Regions from separate parts of the Alteromonas sp. DYW1 genome, predicted to be linked through region 4. Evidence: predicted binding sites of a transcription regulator. Region 4 holds the regulator's gene; each other region holds the start of a gene.
What was found. Region 4 encodes sigma-54, which starts transcription at its own class of promoters, with help from an activator protein. Its sites were predicted from a motif close to GTTGGCACGNNNNTNGNNT; they were not measured.

Region 1 (3,172 bases), 1.9 Mb from region 4:
TAAAAGTACACGACAGTGCAGCTTCTGCATTTATCGTTGGTAATGTCACTGCACTGCAAGGCGCATTAGTGAATCTTGTTGATAATGCGGTACAGGTATCACGAGCAAGTGATGAAGTCTCAATATCCGCAGTAATTGATAGCGAAAATCATGAAGTCGTCATTACCTGCAGTGATTCAGGGCCAGGCATACGACCTGCGCAAATTAAGCGTATATTCGAGCCTTTCTATACCACCAAGACCAACGGCACGGGGTTAGGGCTTGCGGTGGTTGCCCAAGCCGTCCGTGCTCACCGCGGGCGGATCAAAGCGAGTAACAGTGAACAGGGAGGGGCAATTTTTACCCTCTGGCTTCCTCTCAAAGGTAATTCACAACAAGCGAGTCAGCCCAAGTCGTTGCGCTTGGCAGATGTGGAGAATTAGTATGTCAAAAACTCAAATTCTGATTGTTGAAGACGATGCCGGTCTGCGTGAGGCCTTGACGGATACGCTAGAACTGGGCGGATATGCAGTAATCGAGGCTGAAAGTGCTGAAGCCGCGTTAATAGCCCTGCATCAACACACGGTTGATCTGGTGGTCAGTGATATTCAAATGGGGGAAATGTCAGGTCTCTCTTTATTACGCAGCATAAAAAGCCGTTACCCACAATTACCGGTATTGTTAATGACCGCTTTTGCAACGATTAATGATGCAGTACAGGCGATGCGTGATGGCGCAACTGATTATTTATCCAAGCCTTTTGCACCGCAAGTGTTGTTGAATTTAGTCGGGCGCTACGCGCCTGCACAGAAAGTGATTTCACGTACCCCTATCGTAGGTGATCCAAGTAGTCATTCCCTGTTGGAACTGGCCGCTAAGGTGGCGCGTTCGGATGCTACAGTAATGGTTTTGGGGCCGTCCGGCTCAGGTAAAGAAGTATTGTCGCGCTACATCCATGACTTGTCACCACGCGCCAAAGAACCCTTTGTGGCAATCAACTGTGCGGCTATCCCAGAAAATATGTTGGAAGCAACACTTTTTGGCTATGAAAAGGGAGCATTTACCGGGGCAATTCAAGCTTGCCCTGGTAAGTTTGAGCAAGCGCAAAACGGTACGTTATTGCTCGATGAAATCACTGAGATGGATATGTCGCTGCAAGCGAAGCTGCTCAGAGTCCTACAAGAGAAAGAAGTCGAACGGCTGGGGTCACGCAAGACCGTGGCACTTGACGTGCGGGTGATTGCTACGAGTAACCGTGATTTACGGCGTGCCGTTGAAAACGGTGAATTTAGAGAAGATCTCTATTATCGCTTGAACGTGTTTCCAATCACATGGCAACCATTGTGTCAGCGTACTGGGGATATTCTTCCACTGGCCGAACACTTGATCCAACGGCATGCGACGGCTAACGGAAATGCCGTACCTAAATTGTCTGCTGCTGCACGCAATAAATTACTCAGCCATGACTGGCCGGGTAACGTGCGTGAACTAGAAAATGTTATACAACGGGCGCTTATCCTAGCGGCACCCGAACAAATTGATGCAAATGATTTACTTATTGAATTTAATGATGGCCCTTCGTTAGCTCCTAAAGAGGGAGTTGTCACCCATTCAGAGGATGCTAACCTGCTCGGCTCTGAGTTACGGCAGCAAGAGCATCAAATCATATTGGATACCTTGGTTTCTTGTAACGGTAAACGTAAAGAGGTGGCGGAAAAGCTCGGCATCAGTCCACGTACGTTACGTTATAAACTTGCACGAATGCGTGAAGATGGCATTGATGTACCCGCGTAACTAGCGCTGCGTTAGCCCCTGAACCGCGATCATCAGTATCGCGGTTTTTTTTGTCAAAAAAATGACATTTTATAATTAAGTTATTGTAATTAAAGAATAAATTAAGTTGGCGTGGCTTTTGCTAAATATTCCAGTGAAGTCAACAATGTGTGAGTACAACTGATGGATATCAAAGCAAACGCACTCTATCAAGAAATGCAGTCCATGGCGCTTGAAGCTAGACCCACCATGGAGCAAGTGCCGGGAGTCAACCTCAATAAGAGTGGTGATAACTTCGCTGATATGTTGTCGGATGCAGTCAACAATGTAAATGACATGCAGCGCCAATCCAGAGAAGCGCAAAAAGCCTTTGAAATGGGCGCGCCCGGTTTGAGCTTAGCGGATGTGATGGTGATGAAAGAGAAATCAGGCATCGCATTCGAAGCCACTCTTCAAGTTCGTAACAAGTTACTTGAAGCCTATAAACAAATCATGAATATGCCAGTATAAGGTGAAGCATCGTGGCTGAGGCAACCAGTACAGAACTCGCCGTCAGTGGTGGTTATGGAAATGACACTGAGGTAGAGCAAAAATCCGGTTTCATGGATGCGTTAGGCTCAACCGACATTATGCGCCAGTTGATGTTGGTTGTTGCACTAGTGATTTGTGTCGCTATTGCGGTGTTTATTTTAATGTGGACACAAGAGCCTGATTATCGGCCATTAGCCAAAATGGAAACTGCCGAACTTATTGAAACCCTGGACTATTTTGATCAAAACCAAATCGATTATCGCCTCGAAGGAAATACCGTATATGTGCGGGAAGATCAGGTGCAAAATATCCGCTTAGGGATGGCTCGCCAAGGGATTTCGCAAGAGGCATCGCAGGGCACTGATATCATTATGCAGGACATGGGGTTTGGTGTCAGCCAGCGGGTAGAGATGGAGCGTCTTAAGCATGCCCGTGAACAACAGATCGCGCGAACGATTGAAGATATCGCTGCGATATCAAAAGCCCGCGTGCTGCTAGCGATGCCGAAAGAGAATGTATTTGCCCGCCGCGAGAAGAAGGCGAGCGCGACGGTGGTCTTAACCGCTAAACGCGGCTCGGTCATTTCCGGTGAAGAAGTTGATGCGGTTGTGGATATCGTGGCGTCAGCGGTGCAGGGGATGGAGCCCAGCCGAGTCACTGTGACCGACAGTAATGGACGGTTACTCAATTCAGGTTCACAAGATTCAATGAGCGCTCGAGCGCGCAAAGAATACGAAATTGAAAAAGCGCGTGAAGATGAGTATTTGGCCAAAATCGATTCGATCTTAATTCCAGTGTTAGGCGTGGGTAATTACACTGCTCAAGCTGATGTCACTATGGACTTTACTGCCGTAGAACAAACCCAGCGTCGCTATAATCCTGATTTGCC
Region 2 (3,172 bases), 1.7 Mb from region 4:
AGCAAACATTCACCGCATGGCAACACGCCTGATTGATGCCTTTCAGGAACCGTTTTGTTACAACGGTTTAGACCTCTATGTTGGGGTCAGCATCGGTGTATCCAAAGCGACGGACGCAAACTTTGACATTAATGAATTGGTTGGCAATGCAGACATTGCAATGTACCGATCGAAGGCTGCTGGTAAAGGAACCTATACCATATTTGATAGTTCTATGATCGAAGATCATAAGCGTAAGTTAATGATCGCAAATAGTATCAATTCAGCGATTACCAATGATGAGTTGCGAGTGCATTATCAGCCCAAAGTTGGGCGTGATGGTACCATTGTTGGCTTTGAAACTTTGCTGCGCTGGGCACATCCAGTACTAGGAATGATCCCACCGGCCGAATTTATTCCAATTGCGGAGCAGGGCGGTAAAATCCCCAGTATTACCTCATGGGTGCTAGAGCGCGCGTGTAAGGATCTTGCGCGTATTAAAAGTATGTTCCCGCAACGTTTTAGAGTATCAGTCAACCTGTCTGCATTTGATCTAAAGAACCCTTCACTGTTTGATTTTATAACGAATTTATTTGAGCGCTATGCGGTTGACCCGCGATTTTTTGAACTAGAGGTGACGGAGTCTGCTTATCTCGAAAGTTTTGCTGCCAGTGATAAATTCTTTCGGCGAGTAAGCAATATGGGCTGTGCGATCTCACTGGATGATTTTGGTACAGGCTATTCGTCATTGGGGTATTTAACCCAAATTAGCATTGATACACTCAAGATTGATCGTCAATTTGTACGTGAATTGAAAACCTCTGAGCGCAGCCGTATGGTTACCGGTACAATTATCGATCTAGCAAAGCGACTGAACCTAACCATCTGCGCGGAAGGTATTGAAGAGGTCAGTCAGATAGACTATCTGTTTAGCCAAGGATGCGATCATTTGCAAGGGTTCTACTTTAGCAAGCCGATATCCCTTGATGCGCTGGCTGAGTTACCGGCTAAATTCAGCATGCCAGAATTACAGCAGTCTCCACAATTAAAAATTCCCTATGATATGGCGAACGAGTAGCTCAACTCCGTCAGCTGGTGCTAATAGGCGACAGATTGCGGCCTGATAATGCTTCGCATTATAAAAATAAAATTCAATTAAAACATAGATTTATATTTATCTCCTAAGAGGCTAAGACGAACACTGTTGAATTTTTTAGGGGCTGAGTGACGTTTTAATGCAAAACCACTAGCGTTGTCGTCTGATAGCGACGAATTACTCTTTTTTTCATTATTGAAATCAACACTATTTAAATAAAAACAGTACGTTACAAGTTCTGGCATCGGTTCTGCAAATGACGCTTTGGCAAGGCATGGGCCTGCACTCAATAGCAGTGCGACGGAAGTATTCATGTCAAACAACAAAGTGAGGAAACGAGAATGAACAAAACACAGAAATTTTTGGCGGTATTATTTTCAGCAATGGCGTTACAAGCGTTCATCACTGCGAATACAGATGCGCAAGATAGGCCTGATTTGATGGCATTACTTGACGTTGACCAAGATGGGTTTATTAGCTTAAAGGAAGCGGTTAGCGATACCAATTTATTGAAAAATTTTGGCCTCATTGACACTGATGAAGATGGCAAAATCAGTAAAGATGAATTAACCGCCGCAGACTTAACCGCCGCGGTCGATATCGAATAAGCACTCGTATGCTTGCTTGTGCCCAGCGTGAATGTTGGGCGCTTTTAATTGCTGCACGACAGTGACTGTGCGATCCTTATAACGATTTTATAAACAAGGATTGCTATGCAACTGGGCTCTTTACGCCAGCTAACGCTGATCAGTTTTGTGGTTGCCCTAATCCCACTCGTCACTTTACTTTGGCAAAGTCAAAAAGATCTCGCTGAAGTGGCACGAATGACAGCTGATGACAATCGTTTTGTTGTGAGTATGGTCAGTGCGATGCGAAATTTAGAAAATGACGCAGTCGACATTGAACGACTGACCCGCCAGTATCGCGTCGTGCAAAATGATACCTTGGCCACCTTGCTGAATAATCGATATGTAACCTTTAACCGCGATTTGGATACCATTTGTGACGCGTTACTAGGGATTGACTGTCAAAACATGTATGCCCATGTCAAAGCCCTTGCTCAATTGGTCGGCGATGAACCTACGCCAATTCTTGAGCAACGGCTGACCCGATTTAATCGTGAGATGTCGGTATTAGAGCAAGCGTTAAGTGAGACGATCAATCATCGCATTGAACAACAGCAAGCAACGTTGCTGGCGATCAAGCATAGGCAAGCCTGGTCTACAGCACTGTTAGCCGCTTTGTCGCTAGCTCTGGTGATAGTCGGCAGTCAGCTTATTGTGCACCCTTTTAAAAAGCTGAAAGCGGTTATAAAAGCCATTGCTCAGCAGGCCTCTGAACTGCCGCCGCTGAGTCAAAACGGCCCAAGAGAATTGATTGCTATAGAACATGATTTGCACTGGCTTGCCGATCGTCTCGAGCAATTAGAACATCTGCGCACAGCGTTACTCCGCCATGCTTCACATGAGCTAAAAACGCCATTAGCCAGCATCAAAGAAGGATGTTCAATATTAAGTGAAGAGGTCGTTGGAGAGTTAAACCGATCGCAGCGCGAAGTCATCGAACTGCTGTTGTCGAGTACCGACCGACTAAATTTACTGGTCGAAGGGTTACTGAATTATAATTTATTGTTGCAACAAGCGGAGCCACTGATCCAGCGATATGATGTTGCGGCCATGATTAGTGAGTGCTTGACTGATAATGCACTGGCATTGCAACAAAACGGGCATCAGGTAGATGTGCGAGTAGACGTTCAGCAGGCGTCCGTGGATGAAGCCTTATATCGCCGAATTTTGGATAATCTTGTGTCAAATGCGATTGCCCACGGCACTCCTCACACAACCATCAGATTGCATGTCTATCAGGCCGATAGTTACATCATACTTGATGTGGCCAATAGCGGGCAGCCTATTGCGGTAGAACAGCGGGAGGCATTGTTTGAGCCGTTCATTCGAGGTTCTGGCAAACGTAACGATAAAGTTATCGGTGCTGGACTGGGGTTATCGATTGTCGCGGATTGCGCGCGTTTAATGCATGGCTATGTCACCATCGTTGATGTAGATTATGCTGATGTGTGTTTTCGTGTCGCTATCCCTG
Region 3 (3,172 bases), 320 kb from region 4:
TGCTAGGCATAAGCTGCTTACCAAGAGCCTTATCATCGCCAATGCCGCCCCGCCTTCAACGGTTTTGGCGCAGGGAGGAGGTAACCCCAACGCAGTCGACGGGATGCTTGATGTTAACTGGTTTAAGCATCCCTCGACGCTGACTGCGGATTTAGATTCTTTAATGAAGCTTACCATGAGTGGTTTATTGGACGGGCAATTCAGTGATGCTATCGAGTTTCATCAGAGCAAAAAAATCGTAATTGAGAGCGAACAACCAATTGATTACGTGCTCGACGGAGAGGTGTTCCGAGAAGATCAGATGACGCTCGAGTGCGAACCCCAGTCACTCACCATTATTTGTGACCTCACACGCCCTGCAATTACGCCGACAAATAAGGAGTAAACATGGCACAGCAATCTTACTTTGATGCGTTTATCGAACACACTGCACAACAAAACCCACACCAACCTGAGTTTATCCAAGCCGTCACGGATATAGCGAAGGATGTAGTACCCATTGTTAATGCGCATGAAGTTTATAAGGCGCAACGAGTACTGTATCAACTTGCCGTACCTGACCGCGTAATAGCCTTTAAGGTTATCTGGGAGGACGACAATGGTGGTGTGCAAATAAACCGTGGCTGGCGTGTGCAACAATCTAATGTGTTAGGGCCCTATAAAGGTGGATTACGTTTTCACCCTACAGTGAATGAGTCGATACTGAAGTTTTTAGCATTTGAACAGTGCTTCAAGAATGCATTGACCGGGCTATCGCTCGGTGGTGCCAAAGGCGGCAGCGATTTTAATCCTAAGGGGCGGAGTAATGCGGAAGTCATGCGCTTCTGTAAAGCCTTTATGAGCGAGCTTTACCGACATGTAGGCCCACAGACTGACGTTCCTGCCGGTGATATTAATGTGGGACAGCGCGAGATTGGATTCTTATTTGGCCAATATCGACGCTTGTCCAATGAATTTGTCGGTACCATCACCGGTAAAGATTTGGCCTTTGGGGGAAGTCACGTGCGTCTTGAGGCAACCGGCTATGGCGTGGTGTTCTTTCTTGAGTGCATGCTGGCTGAGCAGGATAAGAAGTTGGCTAATATGACAGTAAATGTTTCAGGGGCTGGGAATGTTGCCCTATACGCTGCGCAAAAAGCCATCGCTAGTGGTGCGCTGGTACAAACGTTATCAAACAGCAAGGGGACGTTATATGCTGACAAAGGCTTGGATGCTGCGAACATTCAGACACTACTAGATAACAGTGACGGAGATAATCCACTGCTGCAACTTGCAGAATCCGGAGTGGGTGAATGGTTAGCAAAACAGAAGCCATGGCAATTCACCTGTGATGTTGCGCTGCCATGTGCGACGCAAAATGAGGTCGATGAAAAAGACATTCAGCAATTACTTGATAATGGACTGATATATTTAGTCGAAGGTGCTAATATGCCGTTGACAGCGGACGCCGAGCGACTCGTGCGTGCCTCAGAGGTTTTGTATGCGCCAGGCAAGGCATCCAATGCTGGCGGCGTCGCAATGTCGGGTTTTGAGATGGGGCAAAATGCGCAATTTCATCAATTGTCTTTTGCAGAATTAGAAGGGAAGCTAAAGGCCGTAATGGCGCATATTCATAAACAATGTATGAGTGATGGCATGCCCTCCAGTCTAAATGACAAAACCATTGATTATGTACGTGGCGCTAATGTCGCAGGATTTCGTCGCCTCGCAGATGCCATCGTTGCCCAAGGTTATTGAGCAAAATACTCAGTGTAGCCTGTAAAAACTACAGGCCATATTCACTCCTTGACTTCTAATGTAAAATAAAGCTAGTTAAATCAACAATATGCGGGCATGGAGTGCTGGCATAAATCTCGCAGGTACTTAAGTAATTTGAACTAGGAGGTACTATGCAAATTTTTGAAGCAATCCGTCAAGATCATGAACGTCAGCGTCTATTACTGAAAATTTTGGTCCAAACCAGTGGTGCGACAGAAGCGCGTAAGGATTACTTTGACGTCTTAAAAAAAGAGTTGAAGCAACATGAAATTGCCGAAGAACGCTATTTCTACAAACCGCTAATGGACGACGATAAAACCATTGCAGCGTCGCGCCACGGTATTGCTGAACACCACGAAATAGACGAGTTAATCGAGTCACTAGACGAAACAGACATGAGTAGTCCGGTGTGGTTAAAAACGTTCAAGCAGTTAAAGGAAAAAGTCGAGCATCATTTAAATGAGGAAGAAAAAGAATTTTTCCAAAAAGCAGGCCGAGTACTGAACGAATCGGAGAAGGAAGCGCTGGCCGAAGAATATCGTGCAGAAATGGAGCCGATTAGGTCTTAAGTATATGCGCCACTATGCAATTAACACTAAAGTTAAATGGCCATGGGGCAATGGTAGCGGCGAAGGTTACATTCGCCGTAAATACACCAAACGGGTCACCAAGGTGCTAAACGGCGCTGAGGTGACGCGTGATGCTGATAAACACTATCCCGCCTACCTAATAGAACATACAGACGGTTCACTGGTATTAAAGGCTGCATCGGAGATTTGTAAAGCGGGTTAGTGGGTTTGAGTATGAGTTAGCTTTACGCAAATCATCAACGTGAGTGAGTAAATATAGAGGATTTTCTTATGCTGGGTTACTGGAAGCCAAAACTGGCAAAGTGGTTCGATGCAGCTTACACCAGCTTTTGGTTCATCCCCCTGATCTGCTTGCTTATCTCTTTTGTTTTGCTGGGGGTGACACATTGGTTGGATTCGTTTTTGCCGACTCATTCTGATTGGCCACTTGCAGTACTTTATGAGATTGAGGCAGAGGGTGCTCGAACAGTTTTAGCAACTATCGCCAGTGCAATCATTACTGTGACTAGTATCGCATTTTCTATGATTGTTGTTACGTTGACCTTAGCTTCATCACAGTTTGGACCGCGCTTGCTGCGGACGTTCATGCAGAACCAAAAGACCAAGCTGTCGTTGGGGATTTTCCTTGCTACATTTGCTTACTGCTTAGCGCTAATTCGCTTTGTAAATGCAAGTGAAGTCGCACCTTTTATTCCTGGTTTGGGTATCAGCGTGGCCTTATTTTTAGCAGCTATCTGTGTATTCACCCTAGTATTTCTCATTCACCATGTTGCCACCTCAATTCAAGCTGACAATGTGATAGAGCAATGCTGGCACACGTTGGC
Region 4 (3,172 bases):
GCTCGAAAATATCATGGCTATTTTGCAGACTCGCAAAGAATTAACCACTATTCAGCGGGAGCAAGAGGCAGATGCATTGCTCGACGAATTTAATATTAATCATATTCGCAACAGTCTTGGAATGAGCTTGTCGGGGGGGGAGAGACGCCGAGTTGAAATTGCCAGAGCTCTGGCCGCCAACCCACAATTTATCTTGCTTGATGAACCGTTTGCTGGAGTTGATCCTATCTCGGTCAACGACATTAAAAAAATTATTCAGCACCTGTGCGAGCGCGGTATCGGTGTTTTGATAACTGACCATAACGTCCGTGAAACCCTTGATGTTTGTGAGAAAGCGTACATTGTTAGTCATGGAGAGTTAATCGCTGCAGGTACGGCAGACGAGGTTTTAGCAAATCAAAAAGTGAGAGATGTATACCTCGGCGAGCAATTCAGGCTATAGTTAACCTAACGATAATAATTTGTGCAAAGCAGAGTTCGTCAACACATGGTGTGGGAAGTAAAGAGCAATAAATGAAGCCCTCGTTACAGCTTAAATTCAGTCAACAACTTACGATGACGCCGCAGTTGCAGCAAGCAATCAAACTGCTGCAGTTATCGACGCTCGACTTACAAACCGAAATCCAAGAGGCGCTTGATTCTAATCCATTACTCGAGTTAGAAGAGGTTCACGAGCCAGACAGCAACAGTGATCTGCAGACCAATAGTAAGGAAAAGGAAGAGCCAACGGCGAATTCCAGTGATGATTCACTTGAAAGTGGTGATGCGCTTGAAAAGGCCGATTTGCCGGATGAGTTGCCCATCGATAGTACTTGGGATGAATACTACAGTGCTTCATCGGCACCAGCACCAATGTCTTCAAGTAGTGATGATGACCAGGTTTTTCAGGGGGAAACCACCGACAATATACAGGACCATTTGCTGTGGCAGATGGACTTGACTCCTTTTAGCGAAGTCGATCGCGCCATCGCCATTGCAATCATCGATTCGATTGACGAATCAGGTTATTTAACCTGCACAGTTGAAGATATTCTCGCCAGTGTGAATGATGACGTAACGGACGAGCAGGTTGAAGAAGATGAAGTCTTGTGTGTGCTGAAACGCATTCAAATGTTTGATCCTATCGGCTCTGGCTCTCGCACACCGCAGGAATGCTTGTTAGTCCAACTTAACCAGTTTGCGCCTGACACTCCTTGGGTAGCAGAAGCCAAGCAAATTCTCATCGAATTTTCTGATCTGTTAAGCAGTAAAGACTATCGAACTTTGATGCGCAAAAGCAGACTAAAGGAAGAAGAGCTAAGAGAGGCACTACGCTTATTGCAAACGCTTAATCCGCGTCCAGGCAGTGCGCTGATTACGAAGGAGCCAGAATACGTTATTCCGGATGTATCAGTCAGTAAGAAAAATGGTCGCTGGAATGTCGAGCTAAATCCAGACAGTTTGCCTAAACTAAGTATAAACCAGCAATATGCTGCCATGAGTCGCAACGCGCGCAACAGCAGCGATTCGCAATTTATTCGTTCGCATATGCAAGAAGCTAAGTGGTTCATAAAGAGTTTAGAAAGCCGCAATGAAACATTATTAAAGGTGGCTAACTGTATCGTGCAGCAGCAAATTGGCTTTTTTGAGCATGGGCCAGAAATGATGAAACCCATGGTGTTAAATGACGTGGCTGAAATGGTAGATATGCATGAGTCAACCATTTCACGGGTAACAACGCAAAAATATATGCACACCCCGCGCGGCATTTTTGAACTGAAATACTTTTTTTCTAGTCACGTTGCGACTGACGGGGGTGGCGAATGCTCCTCTACGGCGATACGTGCATTAATTAAGAAGCTGGTGGCAGCCGAAAAACCGAGCAAGCCACTGAGTGATAGCAAGATTGCTCAATTGTTGGCGGACCAAGGTATACAAGTGGCCCGTCGGACAATAGCAAAATACCGTGAATCGCTCGCGATTCCCCCGTCCAATCAACGTAAGAGTTTACTCTAATAGCTCGAACAAGAAGGAAGACGATATATGCAAATTAACTTAACTGGTCACCACGTTGATATTACCGATTCGCTCCGCAATTACGTCGACACCAAATTTTCAAAGTTGGAACGACATTTTGACCATATTTCCAACGTGCACGTGATATTAAATGTGGAAAAGTTAAATCAAAAGGCTGAAGCAACTGTGCATCTGAGTGGTGCGGAGATATTTGCATCATCGGAAGATACTGATATGTATGCAGCGATTGATAGCATGATAGATAAGCTTGATCGTCAGGTTATCCGGCATAAGGAAAAGCTGAAAAAGCATTAAAGCGGTCCTCTCCATCTTGGAGATTTGGAGTTTTTTAATAAACCATGAACCTACAAACAATATTAAGCACGAACCGCACGCAATGTGCGGTTCAGTGTAATAGCAAAAAACGAATTCTAGAAATCATTAGCCAACTCGCTGCGGACAATAATCCCGATATTGACCAAGATAAAGTTCTCGCTGCTCTCATGCAACGTGAACGCATGGGAAGCACTGGAATCGGCAATGGTATTGCTATCCCACATGGTCGCTTGTTGGGCTTGAGTAACGTTATGGCAATCGTAGTAACCAGTGAGCCTGCAATCGATTTTGACGCTATCGACGATAAACCCGTCGATATTTTCTTTGCTATTCTGGTGCCAGAAGATCAAGCTGACGGCCATTTGCAAACGTTGGCGAGCGTTGCTGGGAAGTTAGCAGACAAAGATCGGGTTAAATTAATCCGCAAAGCGCAAACAAGTGATGAAATCCTGCAAGCTTTGGCCTAATCTGTACACATTAATCTAAGGGAATTGATACGTTCACATGAAACTTATTATTGTCAGCGGTCGCAGTGGCTCAGGGAAATCAATTGCGCTACGTGCACTGGAAGATTTAGGTTACTATTGTGTTGATAATATACCCGTCAATCTACTCCCCACCCTGACACATGCCGTGGTCGATGAGTATGACCTTGTCGCGGTAAGCATTGATGTTCGCAACTTGCCAAAAGATCCCAATGAACTTGTAGAAATTCTTAATTATCTCCCTGACGCATGGGACATGAACGTCATCTATTTAGACGCCAGCGATGATGAGCTAGTTAAACGCTTCAGTGAAACCCGACGTTTACATCCACTGTCAAAGGAAAATCGTTCACTCT

Region 1: the regulator sigma-54 is predicted to act here: its motif matches at 1,879-1,897, upstream of fliE (flagellar hook-basal body complex protein FliE).
Region 2: the regulator sigma-54 is predicted to act here: its motif matches at 1,339-1,357, upstream of AC121Z_RS10920 (EF-hand domain-containing protein).
Region 3: the regulator sigma-54 is predicted to act here: its motif matches at 1,841-1,859, upstream of AC121Z_RS04565 (hemerythrin domain-containing protein).

What each region holds. Positions count from the first base shown of each region.
Region 1 is NZ_CM186038.1:2,649,672-2,652,843, reverse strand. It holds gene AC121Z_RS11905 (sensor histidine kinase) at 1-422, shown strand, start outside; gene AC121Z_RS11900 (sigma-54-dependent transcriptional regulator) at 424-1,773, shown strand; gene fliE (flagellar hook-basal body complex protein FliE) at 1,936-2,262, shown strand; gene fliF (flagellar basal-body MS-ring/collar protein FliF) at 2,274-3,172, shown strand, end outside.
Region 2 is NZ_CM186038.1:2,450,511-2,453,682, reverse strand. It holds gene AC121Z_RS10925 (putative bifunctional diguanylate cyclase/phosphodiesterase) at 1-1,057, shown strand, start outside; gene AC121Z_RS10920 (EF-hand domain-containing protein) at 1,417-1,683, shown strand; gene AC121Z_RS10915 (sensor histidine kinase) at 1,789-3,172, shown strand, end outside.
Region 3 is NZ_CM186038.1:1,032,224-1,035,395, forward strand. It holds gene AC121Z_RS04555 (diacylglycerol kinase family protein) at 1-385, shown strand, start outside; gene gdhA (NADP-specific glutamate dehydrogenase) at 388-1,737, shown strand; gene AC121Z_RS04565 (hemerythrin domain-containing protein) at 1,890-2,327, shown strand; gene AC121Z_RS04570 (HVA1 family protein) at 2,332-2,550, shown strand; gene AC121Z_RS04575 (DUF2254 domain-containing protein) at 2,619-3,172, shown strand, end outside.
Region 4 is NZ_CM186038.1:713,478-716,649, forward strand. It holds gene lptB (LPS export ABC transporter ATP-binding protein) at 1-442, shown strand, start outside; gene AC121Z_RS03275 (RNA polymerase factor sigma-54) at 514-1,995, shown strand; gene hpf (ribosome hibernation promoting factor) at 2,023-2,310, shown strand; gene ptsN (PTS IIA-like nitrogen regulatory protein PtsN) at 2,355-2,798, shown strand; gene rapZ (RNase adapter RapZ) at 2,836-3,172, shown strand, end outside.